DNA from 3 places in the Shewanella sp. ZOR0012 genome. Region 2 is predicted to be linked to each of the others. Evidence: predicted binding sites of a transcription regulator. Region 2 holds the regulator's gene; each other region holds the start of a gene.

Region 1 (4,917 bases), 2.0 Mb from region 2:
TTACCTGACCCAGTCTTTGATGATGCCATTAAATCTTTACCTGCCAATGCGATAGGTAATGCTTGTTCCTGGATGGCGGTTGGGGTTGCAATCCCCATATGCTTTAAGCTTTGTAACAGACGCTGGTCCAGAGAAAAATCAGTAAACTGCAAAGGTATATCCCCTAAATCTGAGTGAGGGCAGATTATAGCGCTAAATCACTATGGTCAGCTATCTTGATTGGGCATAATCTTGCGTAATCATCTAAATAGCCACTTATTTGCTTGGCTTGTGTCACGCTCGATATTTGCCCCGAGTGCTATGTTTAGCCAAATTGGCTATGAACTTACAGGATATCAAGCGACGATGTGTTTACTCTCTGCCCTTGAGTATGGCAAGGGAATAAGGCCGAGCGTAAACCATATAAATGTATCTAATGACTGGCTAGCATAACGGTTTATGTTGTCTAATGATTGACAACACTTTGGCTGGAATTTAGCTTTTTCACGTCATAGCGCTTCTTTAAATCATCGATTTATTAAGGGAATTTATTATGAGTAAGGGGACAACTCCGACGATCGGTATTGCCTTAGGCAGTGGTGCAGCCAAAGGTTGGGCGCATATTGGCGTACTCAATGGGCTCGCCGCGATGGGAATTAAACCCGATAAGGTCGCTGGATGCTCAATCGGCGCCCTTGTTGGCGCTGCTTATGCTCATAATCATTTAGCGGAACTTGAAGAGTGGGTGCGCAGCTTCTCTAGTTGGGATGTGTTGGGACTGATGGATATTCGTTGGCGTAAAGGTGGGCTAATTGGCGGCGAAAAAGTATTCGATGTGCTGCAATCGCGGATTGGTGATATCAATATCGAGGATTTAGAGCGTCCCTTTGCGGCCATTGCTACGGATCTGTATTCAGGTCAGGAAATCTGGTTTCGCCATGGTGATTTACGCCAAGCCGTACGGGCCTCTTGCTCTATGCCTGGGATATTAGCGCCTGTCCGTCAAGGTGAGCGTTGGTTGGTGGATGGTGCAGTTGTTAATCCTGTCCCCGTTTCGGTGAGCCGTGCTATGGGGGTAGATATTGTCATTGCCGTTGATTTACAAGGTTTTCATACCGGTCGATTACAAGTTTTACCCGTTAATATGACCAGCCATCGGGCATCTAAAGATGAAACCCAAATGCCCGCGCGCCAAGAAACGGGTTTTATGGATTTATTCGCCCGCGGGCGAGAATATGTCGGTAGCTTAACCGATAAGTTTTCCCTAGGGACTAAATCTAATCCCGGTATGATTGCGGTGATGTCCCAGTCGATGAGTATTTTAGAGCAGCGGCATAAACGGGCGCGTTTAATGGGTGACCCTCCCGATATCTGTGTTGTACCCGAAGTCGCGAATATCGGCACCATGGAGTTCCACCGAGCAGCTGAAGCCATTGCAGCAGGTGAAGCTGCCGTGGCAAAAGTGGCACATTTAATTGAAGCTGCGATCTGGAAAGGCTAAAAATGTCAGGATGAATTTATCTGTTAATTACGATGTGACACTACTTACTGCTTGATTGGCTTAGTTTTTGCTTTAACACCATTAATCAGTATTAGACGCCGAATTATTGACGATGAATTCTCTTTTAAATGCCCTTAATCTAAATCGTAGCAGTGCTGCTGAAGCTTATGGCCTGAATAGCAAAAAGACGGAGACAGGTAAAACTGAATCGAGTACGGAGTCAAACTCCTCTGCCAAAGAACCCCCTAAGGTTGATACTAAACCGAGTGAGGAGATAGCGCTGTCACCACGGGCACTGCGAGCACAAAAAATTCAGGCCATGTCGAAAGACTTTTTTGCTGATGGCAAATTTAGCGTGGCTGAGATACCCGCTTTAGTCTCGCGGTTACAAAAAGACGGTATTCTTTCCGATGCACAGGTAGAACGGCTCTCGCAAAACGGCATTAGTTTGCCAAGCCAAAGTACCAATAAGCAGTCTTTGCAGGATTTTATCGATGATGAGCTAAAGTCTTTGGCTGAAAAATCGCCAAATAGCCCGATGATCAACACGTTAGTAGATGCTAAAAATGTGTTAAAAAACATGGATGATGCCCAGTCGCCAGTGCTAGCACAAAAGGCGACTAAAGTGTTTGGTCAATTAACGGATTATTTGAATAGCAACCCCACCATGAGCGATAGTCAAAAACAGTTATGGCAGGGACTTAAATCAACGATGCAGGTGGCTTCATCCATGGGGATGCAGCAATCGGCGTTGGGACAATTGAGCAGTTATCTTGCCTTAGCTAAGCGCTAGTCTTATTTACAATATTCTTTCAAAAACAATAGACTTTGGCTTCTGGGTCAAAGTCTTTTGTCATTATTAGCGCCATTTCCTGTGTCTACTATCTTGCTTTAGCATCAAGGTCAAGGCCTAAAACTGAGATCATTGGGTTTGGCAGCAGTTCTTATTTGTTCTTTTTATCCATCCGATAAATCATGATCTGGATCATGGAATTTTAGGTGTCGATGCCGCTTAATTGCCTACATATTGTGTTGATAGATTATTTAATCACTATATATAGTGTTAATTTTAATCGGGATGGAGAGGAATTAAACAATGCCAGTCGTGATCAAGCGGGATGGTTGCCGCACACCTTTTGATGAAACAAGGATAAGAGATGCAGTGGTCGCTGCTGCAAACTCGGTTGGGATAGAGGACGCAGATTATGCCGCGACGGTAGCCGCTTGTGTGAGAGAACGAGTGGCGAATATGGCAGAAGTTGAAATCCACCATCTACAGGATGCAGTTGAAAACCTATTGATGGAAGGCCCTTATAAATCATTGGCACGGGTCTACATTGAATATCGTCACGACAGAGACATTTGCCGCGATGCTACCAGTAAGCTCAATCTTGAAATCCGTGGTTTAGTCGAGCAGAGCAATGCCGCACTGTTAAATGAAAACGCCAATAAAGACTCTAAAGTGATCCCAACTCAACGGGATCTGCTGGCGGGCATCGTGGCTAAACATTATGCCAAGAGCCATATTCTGCCTAAGGATGTGGTGGCTGCGCACGAAATCGGTGAGATCCACTATCACGATCTTGATTACTCGCCCTTTTTCCCGATGTTTAACTGTATGTTGATTGATTTGGCGGGCATGTTGACCCATGGCTTTAAGATGGGCAATGCCGAAATTGAGACCCCAAAATCGATCTCTACCGCTACGGCTGTGACGGCGCAAATTATTGCCCAAGTGGCAAGCCATATCTATGGCGGCACCACGATTAATCGTATTGATGAAGTGTTAGCGCCTTTTGTGGCCAAGAGTTATGACAAACATTATCAAGTGGCACTGAATTGGCAGATTAAAGATGCTAAAGCCTATGCCACTGCTCAGACTGAAAAAGAATGCCACGATGCTTTCCAATCCCTTGAATATGAGGTGAATACCTTACATACCGCTAATGGACAAACCCCGTTTGTGACCTTTGGTTTCGGTCTAGGTACTTCGTGGGAGTCGCGTTTAATTCAACAATCGATGCTGAAAGTACGCATGGCGGGGTTAGGTAAAAATCGTAAAACAGCGGTGTTCCCTAAATTGGTGTTTGCCATCCGTGATGGTATTAACCACAAAGTCGGCGATTGCAATTACGATGTAAAACAAATGGCCCTTAAATGCGCCAGTATGCGCATGTATCCAGATATTTTGAACTATGAGCAAGTGGAAAAAGTGACGGGTTCGTTTAAAACCCCTATGGGTTGCCGCAGCTTTTTAGGTTCCTATAAAGAAAATGGTGAACTCGTCCATGAAGGGCGCAATAACCTTGGTGTTGTTAGCTTAAACTTGCCACGTGTTGCGCTAGAAGCGAATGGCGATGAGGCTGAGTTCTACCGTATTCTGGATGTGCGGCTATTACTTGCCCGCCGTGCATTAGATACGCGTATCGAACGGTTAAACGGAGTGAAAGCCAGAGTTGCGCCGATTTTGTATATGGAAGGTGCCTGTGGCGTGCGCTTGCGTGCCGATGATGATATCGCCCAAATCTTTAAAAATGGTCGGGCATCGATTTCATTAGGTTATATCGGTTTACATGAAACCATTAATGCGCTCTATGGCACTGAAACCCATGTGTTTGATGATGCTAAGCTTCGTGAAAAAGCGGTGGCGATTGTTGCGCATCTTAAAGCGGCTACCGACGCATGGAAGGCCGAAACGGGTTATGGATTCAGCCTTTATAGCACCCCAAGTGAGAGTCTCTGCAGTCGTTTTTGTAAGCTCGATGCGCGCCAGTTTGGTGTGGTTGCGGGGGTAACCGATAAGGGCTATTACACCAATAGCTTCCATTTAGATGTGGAAAAGCACGTGAATCCTTACGATAAAATCGATTTTGAGCAGCCATATCCCGCCATCGCCAATGGTGGTTTTATTTGCTACGGCGAATATCCTAATATGCAGCACAATATCGAAGCGCTCGAAAATGTCTGGGATTACAGCTATAGCCGTGTACCTTACTACGGTACTAACACGCCGATTGACGAATGTTATGATTGTGGTTTTACCGGCGAATTTAGCTGTACTAGTAAAGGATTTACTTGCCCTAAATGCGGCAACCATGAGCCAAGTCGAGTGTCTGTTACGCGCCGTGTGTGTGGTTACTTAGGTAGTCCCGATGCCAGACCGTTCAACCATGGTAAGCAAGAAGAAGTGAAGCGTAGGATCAAACACTTGTAACATTTTTGCCTTATTGTGTTTGTTACACTGATATCAGCACAGTCGCTTAGCATGGGACTGTGCTTTGATTTTTTAGCCAGTCTGGCGCTCCTTGTATTTCGTATTGGACTTATACAATGAACTATCAGCAATATTATCCCGTTGATGTGGTCAACGGCCCAGGCACTCGGGCCACCTTATTTGTTTCAGGCTGTGAGCACCAATGCCGTGGTTGCTATAATCA
Region 2 (4,917 bases):
CATGCTGTAAACAAACTGAGCCATTTTTCTGCATCTATAAGTGACTAATGATGCGGCTAATTCTACTCGATTGCGCGCCGAACTCAACTCGGCATTGAGGCGCATTCAAGCTAAAACTGTAGGATTTTCATGTTTCAGAGACTGGGATTGTCGGCTCGTTACGAGTAGAATACCGCGCAACCCTACCTACAAGAATTGGCAGCTGGAGTAAGCAATGCTGAAAAAAGATATGAATATCGCAGATTATGATCCGGAACTGTTTAACGCGATTCAGAACGAAACTCTGCGTCAAGAAGAGCATATTGAGCTGATTGCTTCTGAAAACTACACCAGTCCACGCGTGATGCAAGCGCAAGGTTCACAATTAACCAATAAGTACGCCGAAGGCTATCCAGGCAAGCGTTACTACGGTGGTTGTGAGTATGTGGACGTAGTTGAAACCTTAGCGATTGAGCGTGCAAAACAACTGTTTGGCGCGACTTACGCAAACGTACAACCTCACTCAGGTTCTCAAGCAAACAGCGCCGTTTACATGGCATTGTTAAAACCAGGCGATACCGTTTTAGGTATGAACCTCGCTCACGGTGGTCACTTGACCCACGGTTCACCTGTAAACTTTTCCGGCAGACTGTACAACATCATTCCTTACGGCATCGATGAATCAGGCAAAATTGACTACGACGAAATGGAACGTCTGGCGGTTGAACATAAGCCTAAGATGATGATCGGTGGTTTCTCTGCTTACTCAGGTATCGTTGACTGGGCAAGAATGCGCGAAATCGCAGACAAAATCGGTGCTTACCTGTTTGTCGACATGGCACACGTTGCGGGTCTTATCGCCGCTGGTGTGTATCCAAACCCAGTGCCACACGCTCACGTTGTGACCTCAACCACTCATAAGACCTTAGCCGGTCCTCGTGGCGGTATCATTCTGTCTGCTGCCGATGATGAAGAGTTATACAAAAAGCTGAACTCTGCGGTATTCCCAGGCGGTCAAGGCGGTCCTTTGATGCACGTTATCGCGGGTAAAGCGGTCGCCTTCAAAGAAGCTTTAGAGCCAGAGTTTAAAGCTTACCAACAACAAGTAGTTAAGAACGCTAAAGCCATGGTTGAAGTGTTCTTAGAGCGCGGTTACAAAATCGTTTCAGGCGGTACTGACAACCACTTAATGCTGGTGGACTTAATCGGTCGCGACCTGACGGGTAAAGAAGCCGATGCCGCTTTAGGTAGCGCGAACATCACAGTAAACAAAAACTCTGTGCCAAATGACCCACGTTCTCCATTTGTGACCTCTGGTGTACGTATCGGTACGCCTGCGATCACTCGCCGTGGCTTTAAAGAAGCTGAAGCGAAAGAGTTAACCGGTTGGATCTGTGACATCCTCGACGATGCCCACAATCCAGCGGTCATCGAGCGCGTAAAAGGCCAAGTATTGGCTCTGTGCGCCCGTTTCCCTGTTTACGGTTAATTCGTTAATTTATCCAGATATGGCGGCTGAGTTCACAACTGCTTAGGGTGTCACTCTTAGGTGGTTAACCTCAGCCGATAAATAGGATAAAATCCCATGGCCGCATTAAGCGGCCATTTTTATTGCTAAAATCGTAGACTTAAACCCGCTCGGTTTAAGCTAGATACAGCGAAAGCCATAGGTTTTATTCCATTCACGGCAGGAGGCTCAATGCATTGTCCATTTTGCAGCGCGACAGATACTAAGGTGATCGATTCCCGATTAGTGGCGGAAGGCCATCAAGTGCGTCGTCGCCGAGAATGCACCGAATGCCATGAAAGATTTACTACCTTCGAAGGGGCCGAATTAGTGATGCCACGGGTGATTAAACGTGATGGCACGCGTCAACCCTTTGATGAAGAAAAGCTGCAAGCAGGTATGTTACGCGCGGTCGAAAAACGCCCCGTGTCCATGGATGAAATCGAGCAGGCCTTAAGTAAAATCAAGTCAACGCTGCGGGCGACTGGCGAGCGTGAAGTGCCATCCGAGATGATAGGCAACTTGATGATGGAACAGTTAATGAGCCTAGACAAGGTTGCCTATATTCGTTTTGCCTCGGTTTATCGCGCCTTTGAAGACGTCTCCGAATTTGGTGAGGCGATTGCGAAACTGCAAAAGTAACGTGGGTTCTCTTAAGTTAGTGCTTAGGTTCGTGCTTAGGTTAGTGCCTCGTTTTGCGCCGTATTCGGCACGCTTCCTCAAGATTTCATAGGGTTTATATGAATTGGTCAGAACTCGATAACCAGATGATGAGCCGCGCTATACAACTGGCTCGCAAAGGATTTTATACCACTCGCCCCAATCCCAGTGTAGGCTGCGTTATCGTAAAAGATAATCAGATTGTCGGTGAAGGTTATCATCAAAAAGCTGGCGAGCCCCACGCCGAGGTGCATGCACTGCGCATGGCTGGCGAGCTTGCCCGTGGCGCGACCGCCTATGTCACCTTAGAACCTTGTAGCCATTATGGCCGCACACCGCCGTGTGCTTTGGCACTGATCAATATTGGTGTAAAACGAGTCGTGGTGGCGGTGGAAGATCCCAATCCGCAGGTCGGTGGCCGCGGTATTCAAATGCTGCGCGATGCGGGCATTCAAGTGGATGTTGGTTTGCATCGAGACGAAGCTTACGCTTTAAATCTTGGTTTTATGAAGCGCATGGAATTGGGGCTACCTTGGGTGACGGTCAAACTGGCCGCGAGTCTTGATGGTAAAACCGCGTTATCAAACGGGGTGTCCAAATGGATCACAGGCCCCGAAGCTCGCCGCGATGTGCAGCGTTTACGTTTACGCGCCTGCGCCATAGTGACTGGGATTGAAACCGTATTGGCCGATGACCCATCCCTAAATGTGCGCTACTCAGAGCTTGGCAGTCTTAGCTCGCAATTGAGTGAAGCGCAGGTTTTACAACCGCTGCGAGTAGTTTTAGACAGTCGCGCCCGTATGCCTATTACGGCAGCCTTGTTTACAATTGAATCGCCGATTTTATTAGTCTCGACAGTGAGCTATTCGTCAGACTTTATGGCGCAATTACCCGCCCATGTGACTTGCCTCCAATTACCGGCGATTGATGGTCGAATCTCGCTACCCGAGCTCTTAAGCTATTTAGGCAAAAGCTGTAATCAGGTGCTTATCGAAGCGGGCGCGATCTTAGCGGGTGCCTTTATCGGCGCGGGATTAGCCGATGAATTAGTGCTATATCAAGCGATGAAAATCCTTGGCGCACAAGGGCGTAATCTACTCGAACTACCCGATTATCAAATGATGGCCGATATTCCGACCCTCAAACTGGTCGATGAGCGTAAAGTGGGCGCGGATACGCGTTTCACCTTGAGGCTCGAGTCCAATCCATCTTTAGCGAATAAGTGAGTTAACCATGTTTACTGGGATTATTGAGGCCGTTGGCACGCTGCGAAAGCTAGAACGTAAGGGCGATGATATTCGTTTAACGGTCGCCAGTGGCAAACTGGATTTAAGCGATGTGCGTTTAGGCGACAGTATCGCCACCAACGGTGTGTGTTTGACTGTGGTGCAACAATTAGCCGATGGCTATGTGGCGGATGTGTCAGCAGAAACCGTCAGCCTTACAGGCTTTGCCAACTATAAAGTGGGCACTAAGGTCAATCTTGAAAAGGCCGTCACCCCAACCACACGTTTAGGTGGTCATATGGTGAGTGGTCATGTGGACGGGATTGCTACTGTTGAGCAGCGTTTGGCGCGGGGCCAAGCGATTGAGTTTTGGTTAGCGGCGCCTACGGAGCTGGCACGTTATATTGCTCATAAAGGTTCTATCACCATCGATGGTGTGAGCCTCACGGTAAACGAAGTCGATGGCCATCGTTTCCGATTAACCATAGTGCCCCATACCGCGGGTGAAACCACATTGGTAGATTTGAAAGCCGGCGATAAGGTGAATATTGAAGTGGATTTAATCGCCCGCTATTTAGAGCGTTTAATGCGCTTTGATACTAAAGAAACCCAAGGCGGTGGGGTGACCATGGAAATGTTAGCCCGTGCTGGCTTTGTGCGTTAGGGCACTGGCACTTAGCTCACTTAGGTATAGAATTTCATAACAACAGTAAAATCATAAAGGTCCTACAATGGCGCTGCACAGTATAGAAGAGATCATCGAGGATATTCGTCAAGGCAAAATGGTTATTTTGATGGATGACGAAGACAGAGAAAACGAAGGCGACCTGATTATGGCGGCCGAGTTGGTGACGCCAGAAGCGATTAACTTTATGGCGAAATACGGTCGTGGACTCATCTGCCAAACCATGACTAAAGCTCGTTGTCAGCAGCTAAATCTGCCCTTGATGGTAACCAATAACAATGCGCAGTTCTCGACTAACTTTACGGTATCGATTGAAGCTGCCGAAGGCGTAACCACCGGGATTTCGGCCCACGATCGCGCCGTAACGGTAAAAGCGGCCGTGGCTAAAGATGCCAAGGCATCGGATTTAGTCCAGCCTGGGCATATCTTCCCATTAATGGCGCAGGACGGCGGCGTGTTAACCCGCGCTGGCCACACAGAAGCGGGTTGTGATTTAGCCCGTTTAGCGGGGCTTGAGCCGTCGGGCGTGATTGTTGAGATCCTCAATGAAGACGGCACCATGGCCCGCCGTCCTGATTTAGAGATTTTCTCTGAAAAACACGGCGTTAAAATCGGCACTATTGCGGCGCTGATTGAATACCGTAACACCAAAGAAACGACCGTTGTGCGTGAAGCAAAATGCAAACTGCCAACCCGTTTTGGTGAGTTCGATATGGTGACCTTTAGGGATACTATCGACAACCAATTGCACTTTGCCTTAGTGAAGGGCGAGGTGAAACCTGACTGTTTAGTGCGGGTGCATTTACAGAATACGTTTAACGATCTACTCCATTCTGAGCGCGATCAGCAACGCAGCTGGC
Region 3 (4,917 bases), 4.0 Mb from region 2:
CGCCGCGTTTGATTTCGATAACGATACGCATACCGTCTTTGTCAGACTCGTCGCGCAGGCCGCTGATGCCTTCAATCTTCTTATCTTTCACTAACTCAGCGATTTTCTCGATGAGTTTCGCCTTGTTCACCTGATAAGGAATTTCGGTGACGATAATGCGTTCACGGCCATTATCTTCGGTTTCGACTTCAGCCAGTGCGCGCATTACTGCACGGCCGCGGCCCGTCTTATATGCATCGATAATGCCTTTACGGCCGTTGATAATCGCCGCCGTTGGGAAGTCTGGGCCAGGAATATGTTCCATCAACTGTTCGATAGACAGCGCAGGATCGGCAATTAGCGCTAAACAGCCCTTAACGACTTCGGTCAAGTTGTGAGGCGGAATGTTAGTCGCCATACCTACCGCAATACCCGATGAACCGTTAATCAACAGGTTAGGTACGCGTGTCGGTAATACCGCAGGAATTTGTTCTGTGCCGTCGTAGTTTGGCACATAGTCAACGGTTTCTTTTTCAAGATCGGCAAGGAGCTGGTGCGCTAACTTATCCATCCGGATTTCGGTATAACGCATTGCCGCGGCAGAGTCACCGTCAACCGAACCGAAGTTTCCTTGACCGTCGACTAAGGTGTAACGCAGTGAGAAAGGCTGAGCCATACGCACGATAGTGTCGTATACCGCCGAGTCACCATGGGGGTGATATTTACCGATCACGTCACCGACCACACGGGCAGACTTTTTGTACGGCTTGTTCCAATCGTTCTTCAATTCACTCATGGCAAACAGCACGCGGCGATGTACAGGCTTAAGGCCATCACGCACGTCTGGTAATGCACGTCCTACGATGACGCTCATGGCGTAATCAAGGTACGAATTCTTTAGTTCGTCTTCGATATTAATTGGCGAAATAGATGATGCCAGATCAGTCATAAACTGCTCGTTCCCCTGAAAATTAGCCGACAACGCATAATCCGTATCATTGAGCGGCCCAAAAACGTGATTTGGCATTCTAACACAGTTATTTAATGTCGCCAGACCTATCCTGCGCGAATTGAGAAGGATGTGGCTTAATAGATGAAAACACTGTCAATTTGCACTTTTAAACCCGATAAAATCGGTTGTTAATGGCGAAATTGAGTCCAAGACTTGATTAATATCCGAGCAGAAAAACCGCTCCGCTTCACAAAGTGTTTAAGAATTAATGATAATTGCTGAAATTTCACTCAACCACAAAGACTTAGAATCAGCCAATACTGTGTTTATCCACCATTGTCGTTATAATAGCCGCACTATTCAGCCGCTTTAGGTAATCGCATGCAACAGAATACCAACGTAGACCCACAGGAAATCGCAAAGTTTGAACGTATGGCCGAAACCTGGTGGGATCTCAATGGCGAGTTTAAACCACTGCATCTATTAAATCCCCTTCGCTTAAACTATATCGATCAAACTGCTGGCGGGATTTTTGGTAAAAAAGTGCTCGACGTCGGTTGCGGCGGTGGCATTTTATCCGAAAGTATGGCGCGCATCGGTGCAGTGGTTGATGGTCTTGATATGGGTGAAGAACCGTTAGAAGTTGCACGCTTGCATGCGCTGGAAACCGGTGTGAGCATCCATTACGTGAAAAACACCGCCGAGGCTCATAGGGAAGATCACCGCGAATACTATGATGTGGTGACCTGCATGGAGATGCTCGAACACGTACCCAATCCCCAATCAGTGATCCAAGCCTGCTGCGATATGGTAAAACCCGGTGGTTTTGTGTTTTTCTCTACAATTAATCGCAATGTTAAATCCTTTGTCGAAACCATTATCGGTGCTGAATATCTACTGAAGATGTTACCGATTGGCACTCATGATCATAATAAGTTTATTAAACCTTCCGAATTGATTGAGTTAGTCGATAACACCGACCTCATCTGCAAAGACGCCCTTGGGATCACTTATAACCCGTTAACAGGGATTTTTAAGTACACATCTAAGGTCGATGTAAACTATATGATTGCAACGCAAAAGGCAGATTAAGATGGGTTTAGCTGAGGTTAAAGGGGTCTTATTCGACCTTGATGGTACCCTTGCCGATACCGCGCCGGATCTGGTTCAGGCCCTTAACCTCAGTTTGTCTGATGTCGGTATTGCAGCAAAACCCTTTGCAGACATGCGTAGCGCCGCCTCCCATGGCAGCTTTGCCTTAGTCGATGCGGCCATTCCAGGCGCAGATGAGGTGCTACGCACCCAAGTCCAGCAAGGACTCCTTGCCCACTATCAAAGGATCAATGGCGACCATTGCCAATTGTTTGAAGGTATTTCCCCACTGCTTGACTGGCTCGAGTTATGCCGCGTGCCATTTGGAGTCATCACCAATAAACCTGCCCGCTTTACTCGTCCCCTGTTACATAAACTTAAGCTCAGCTCGCGTATGCCAGTGATGATCAGCGGCGATTCGACCCGTTACCCTAAGCCCCATACCGCACCTATGCTATTGGGCGCGCAGCAGTTGCAGTGCAAGCCACAGCACATCCTTTATTTAGGCGATGCCGAGCGGGATTTACTCGCAGCCCAAGCGGCGGGCATGCTCGGCGGTGTAGCGCTGTGGGGATATTTGGGCGAGGACGATACACCCGATGCATGGCCTGCCTATGCACAGTTTACGACGCCTTCGAATTTACATTCGGCACTAAGCCAAGCGTTAACAAAATAAGCGCGAATCAGGATTCGTGCTGATAGCTATTAATAGAATTAACGCTATGGGTCAATCCCCGCGATCGTGATCGCTGCTTATTTTAGCGATCGATCACACTGCGGGATCGGAATAAAAATTCGCCATATCAGACGCACGCTAATCTCAATTTGAGCTACAGGGTTAGTCATTACTAACGCATTTTTTTATCCTCAAGATATCCACAAGATACCCCCTAAATTGAGACTTGCAAATAATAGCAAACCTCACTATCTTGTATCTCAGATTATTTAAAACACCATATCTTGTGTATAGGTAGCAATCAGACACACTAGAAGTTCCCCGCTAAATCGACTATTTTCACCATAGTCAACAGTATTAAGGGTTTTCAGGTTGATTGTTTTACAAGGAAACGTACGGTGACTTAGTTCACCTGAACAGATATCAGAACCAAGGCCTCTCTTCAATGAATAGCAATATGACAGTTACAAAACGCTGTGGTGCACGTGAGACAATTGATCTCGACAAAATACACCGCGTAATTACTTGGGCAGCCAAGGGATTAAAAAACGTTTCTGTTTCTGAAGTTGAACTTCGCACGCATTTACAGTTTTTCGATGGGATCCCAACCGAAGCTATCCACGAAACGATCATCAAATCTGCGGCGGATTTAATTTCCCCTGAGTCACCAGATTATCAGTTTCTGGCTGCGCGTTTAGCCGTATTCCATTTGCGTAAGAAGGCTTTTGGTCAGTTCGAGCCGCCCAAGTTATATGACCATGTCACTAAGCTGGTAGAGCTGGGTAAGTATGATATGCATATTCTGCAGGATTACACCCGCGAAGAACTCGATATTATGGATACTTATATCGACCATTGGCGCGATATGAACTTCTCTTACGCAGCCGTTAAACAGCTTGAAGGTAAATATCTGGTTCAAAACCGCGTCACCCACGAGATTTATGAGAGCGCCCAGTTCCTCTATATTCTGGTGGCGGCCTGTTTGTTTGCCCGCTATCCAAAAGCTACGCGTCTGCAATACGTCAAAGATTTTTACGACGCGGTATCGACTTTTAAGATTTCACTGCCAACGCCTATCATGGCGGGAGTGCGTACGCCGACTCGTCAGTTTAGCTCATGCGTACTGATTGAATGTGGCGATAGCTTGGATTCAATCAACGCGACAGCATCATCTATCGTAAAATACGTGAGCCAACGCGCTGGTATCGGTATCAACGCCGGTCGTATCCGTGCATTAGGAAGCCCAATCCGTGGTGGCGAAGCCTTCCACACGGGTTGCTTACCTTTCTACAAGTATTTCCAAACTGCGGTGAAATCGTGCTCGCAAGGCGGCGTGCGCGGCGGTGCAGCTACCCTCTTCTATCCTATTTGGCACTTAGAAGTTGAATCGCTGCTAGTACTGAAAAATAACCGTGGCGTTGAAGATAACCGTATCCGTCATTTAGACTACGGCGTGCAACTGAATAAACTGATGTATCAACGTCTGATCAAAGGCGAAAATATCAGCCTGTTCAGCCCATCGGACGTACCCGGTCTTTACGATGCCTTCTTTGAAGATCAAGCCGAATTTGAGCGTTTATATCTGCAATATGAGCAAGACAGCAGCATTCGCAAGAAGACATTAAAAGCGGTTGAATTATTCTCACTGATGATGCAAGAGCGTGCTTCTACAGGCCGTATCTACATTCAAAACGTGGATCACTGTAACACCCACAGTCCATTTGACTCAAAAGTTGCACCGATCAGACAGTCTAACCTCTGCCTTGAAATCGCTCTGCCGACTAAGCCATTGAATAACATTGACGATCCAAACGGCGAAATCGCTCTTTGTACACTGTCGGCATTAAACCTAGGGACAATTACCGATTTAGCGGAACTGGAGCCATTAGCTGATTTAGCCGTGCGAGCCTTAGATAACCTGCTGGATTACCAAGATTATCCAATCAAAGCGGCGCAAATTTCGTCGATGAACCGTCGTACCTTAGGGATTGGTGTTATCAACTTCGCTAACTATTTAGCGAAGAATGGTATGAAGTACTCCGATGGTAGCGCGAACAATCTGACTCACAAGACCTTTGAAGCGATTCAGTTTTATCTGCTCAAAGCGTCAATGAATCTGGCGAAAGAAAAAGGTGCGTGCCCATTATTTAATGAGACCACTTACGCTCAAGGTATTTTACCTATCGATACCTACAAACGTGACCTAGATAAGATTTGC

What was found. Region 2 encodes NrdR, which represses ribonucleotide reductase genes. Its sites were predicted from a motif close to AAACACNANATNTNGTGTTT; they were not measured.
Region 1: a site for NrdR is predicted at 2,527-2,546, ahead of nrdD (anaerobic ribonucleoside-triphosphate reductase). Genes of this name have one in related genera too.
Region 3: a site for NrdR is predicted at 2,972-2,991, ahead of nrdA (class 1a ribonucleoside-diphosphate reductase subunit alpha). Genes of this name have one in related genera too.

What each region holds. Positions count from the first base shown of each region.
Region 1 is NZ_JTLE01000094.1:2,692,104-2,697,020, forward strand. Features, by position in the region: gene L976_RS13465 (DEAD/DEAH box helicase) at 1-152, opposite strand, end outside; gene rssA (patatin-like phospholipase RssA) at 533-1,480, shown strand; gene L976_RS13475 (hypothetical protein) at 1,593-2,273, shown strand; gene nrdD (anaerobic ribonucleoside-triphosphate reductase) at 2,577-4,694, shown strand; gene nrdG (anaerobic ribonucleoside-triphosphate reductase-activating protein) at 4,811-4,917, shown strand, end outside.
Region 2 is NZ_JTLE01000094.1:674,214-679,130, forward strand. Features, by position in the region: gene ettA (energy-dependent translational throttle protein EttA) at 1-24, opposite strand, end outside; gene glyA (serine hydroxymethyltransferase) at 215-1,468, shown strand; gene nrdR (transcriptional regulator NrdR) at 1,679-2,128, shown strand; gene ribD (bifunctional diaminohydroxyphosphoribosylaminopyrimidine deaminase/5-amino-6-(5-phosphoribosylamino)uracil reductase RibD) at 2,227-3,372, shown strand; gene L976_RS04800 (riboflavin synthase) at 3,380-4,036, shown strand; gene ribBA (bifunctional 3,4-dihydroxy-2-butanone-4-phosphate synthase/GTP cyclohydrolase II) at 4,104-4,917, shown strand, end outside.
Region 3 is NZ_JTLE01000094.1:4,631,286-4,636,202, reverse strand. Features, by position in the region: gene gyrA (DNA gyrase subunit A) at 1-928, opposite strand, end outside; gene ubiG (bifunctional 2-polyprenyl-6-hydroxyphenol methylase/3-demethylubiquinol 3-O-methyltransferase UbiG) at 1,313-2,023, shown strand; gene L976_RS21955 (HAD family hydrolase) at 2,025-2,699, shown strand; gene nrdA (class 1a ribonucleoside-diphosphate reductase subunit alpha) at 3,145-4,917, shown strand, end outside.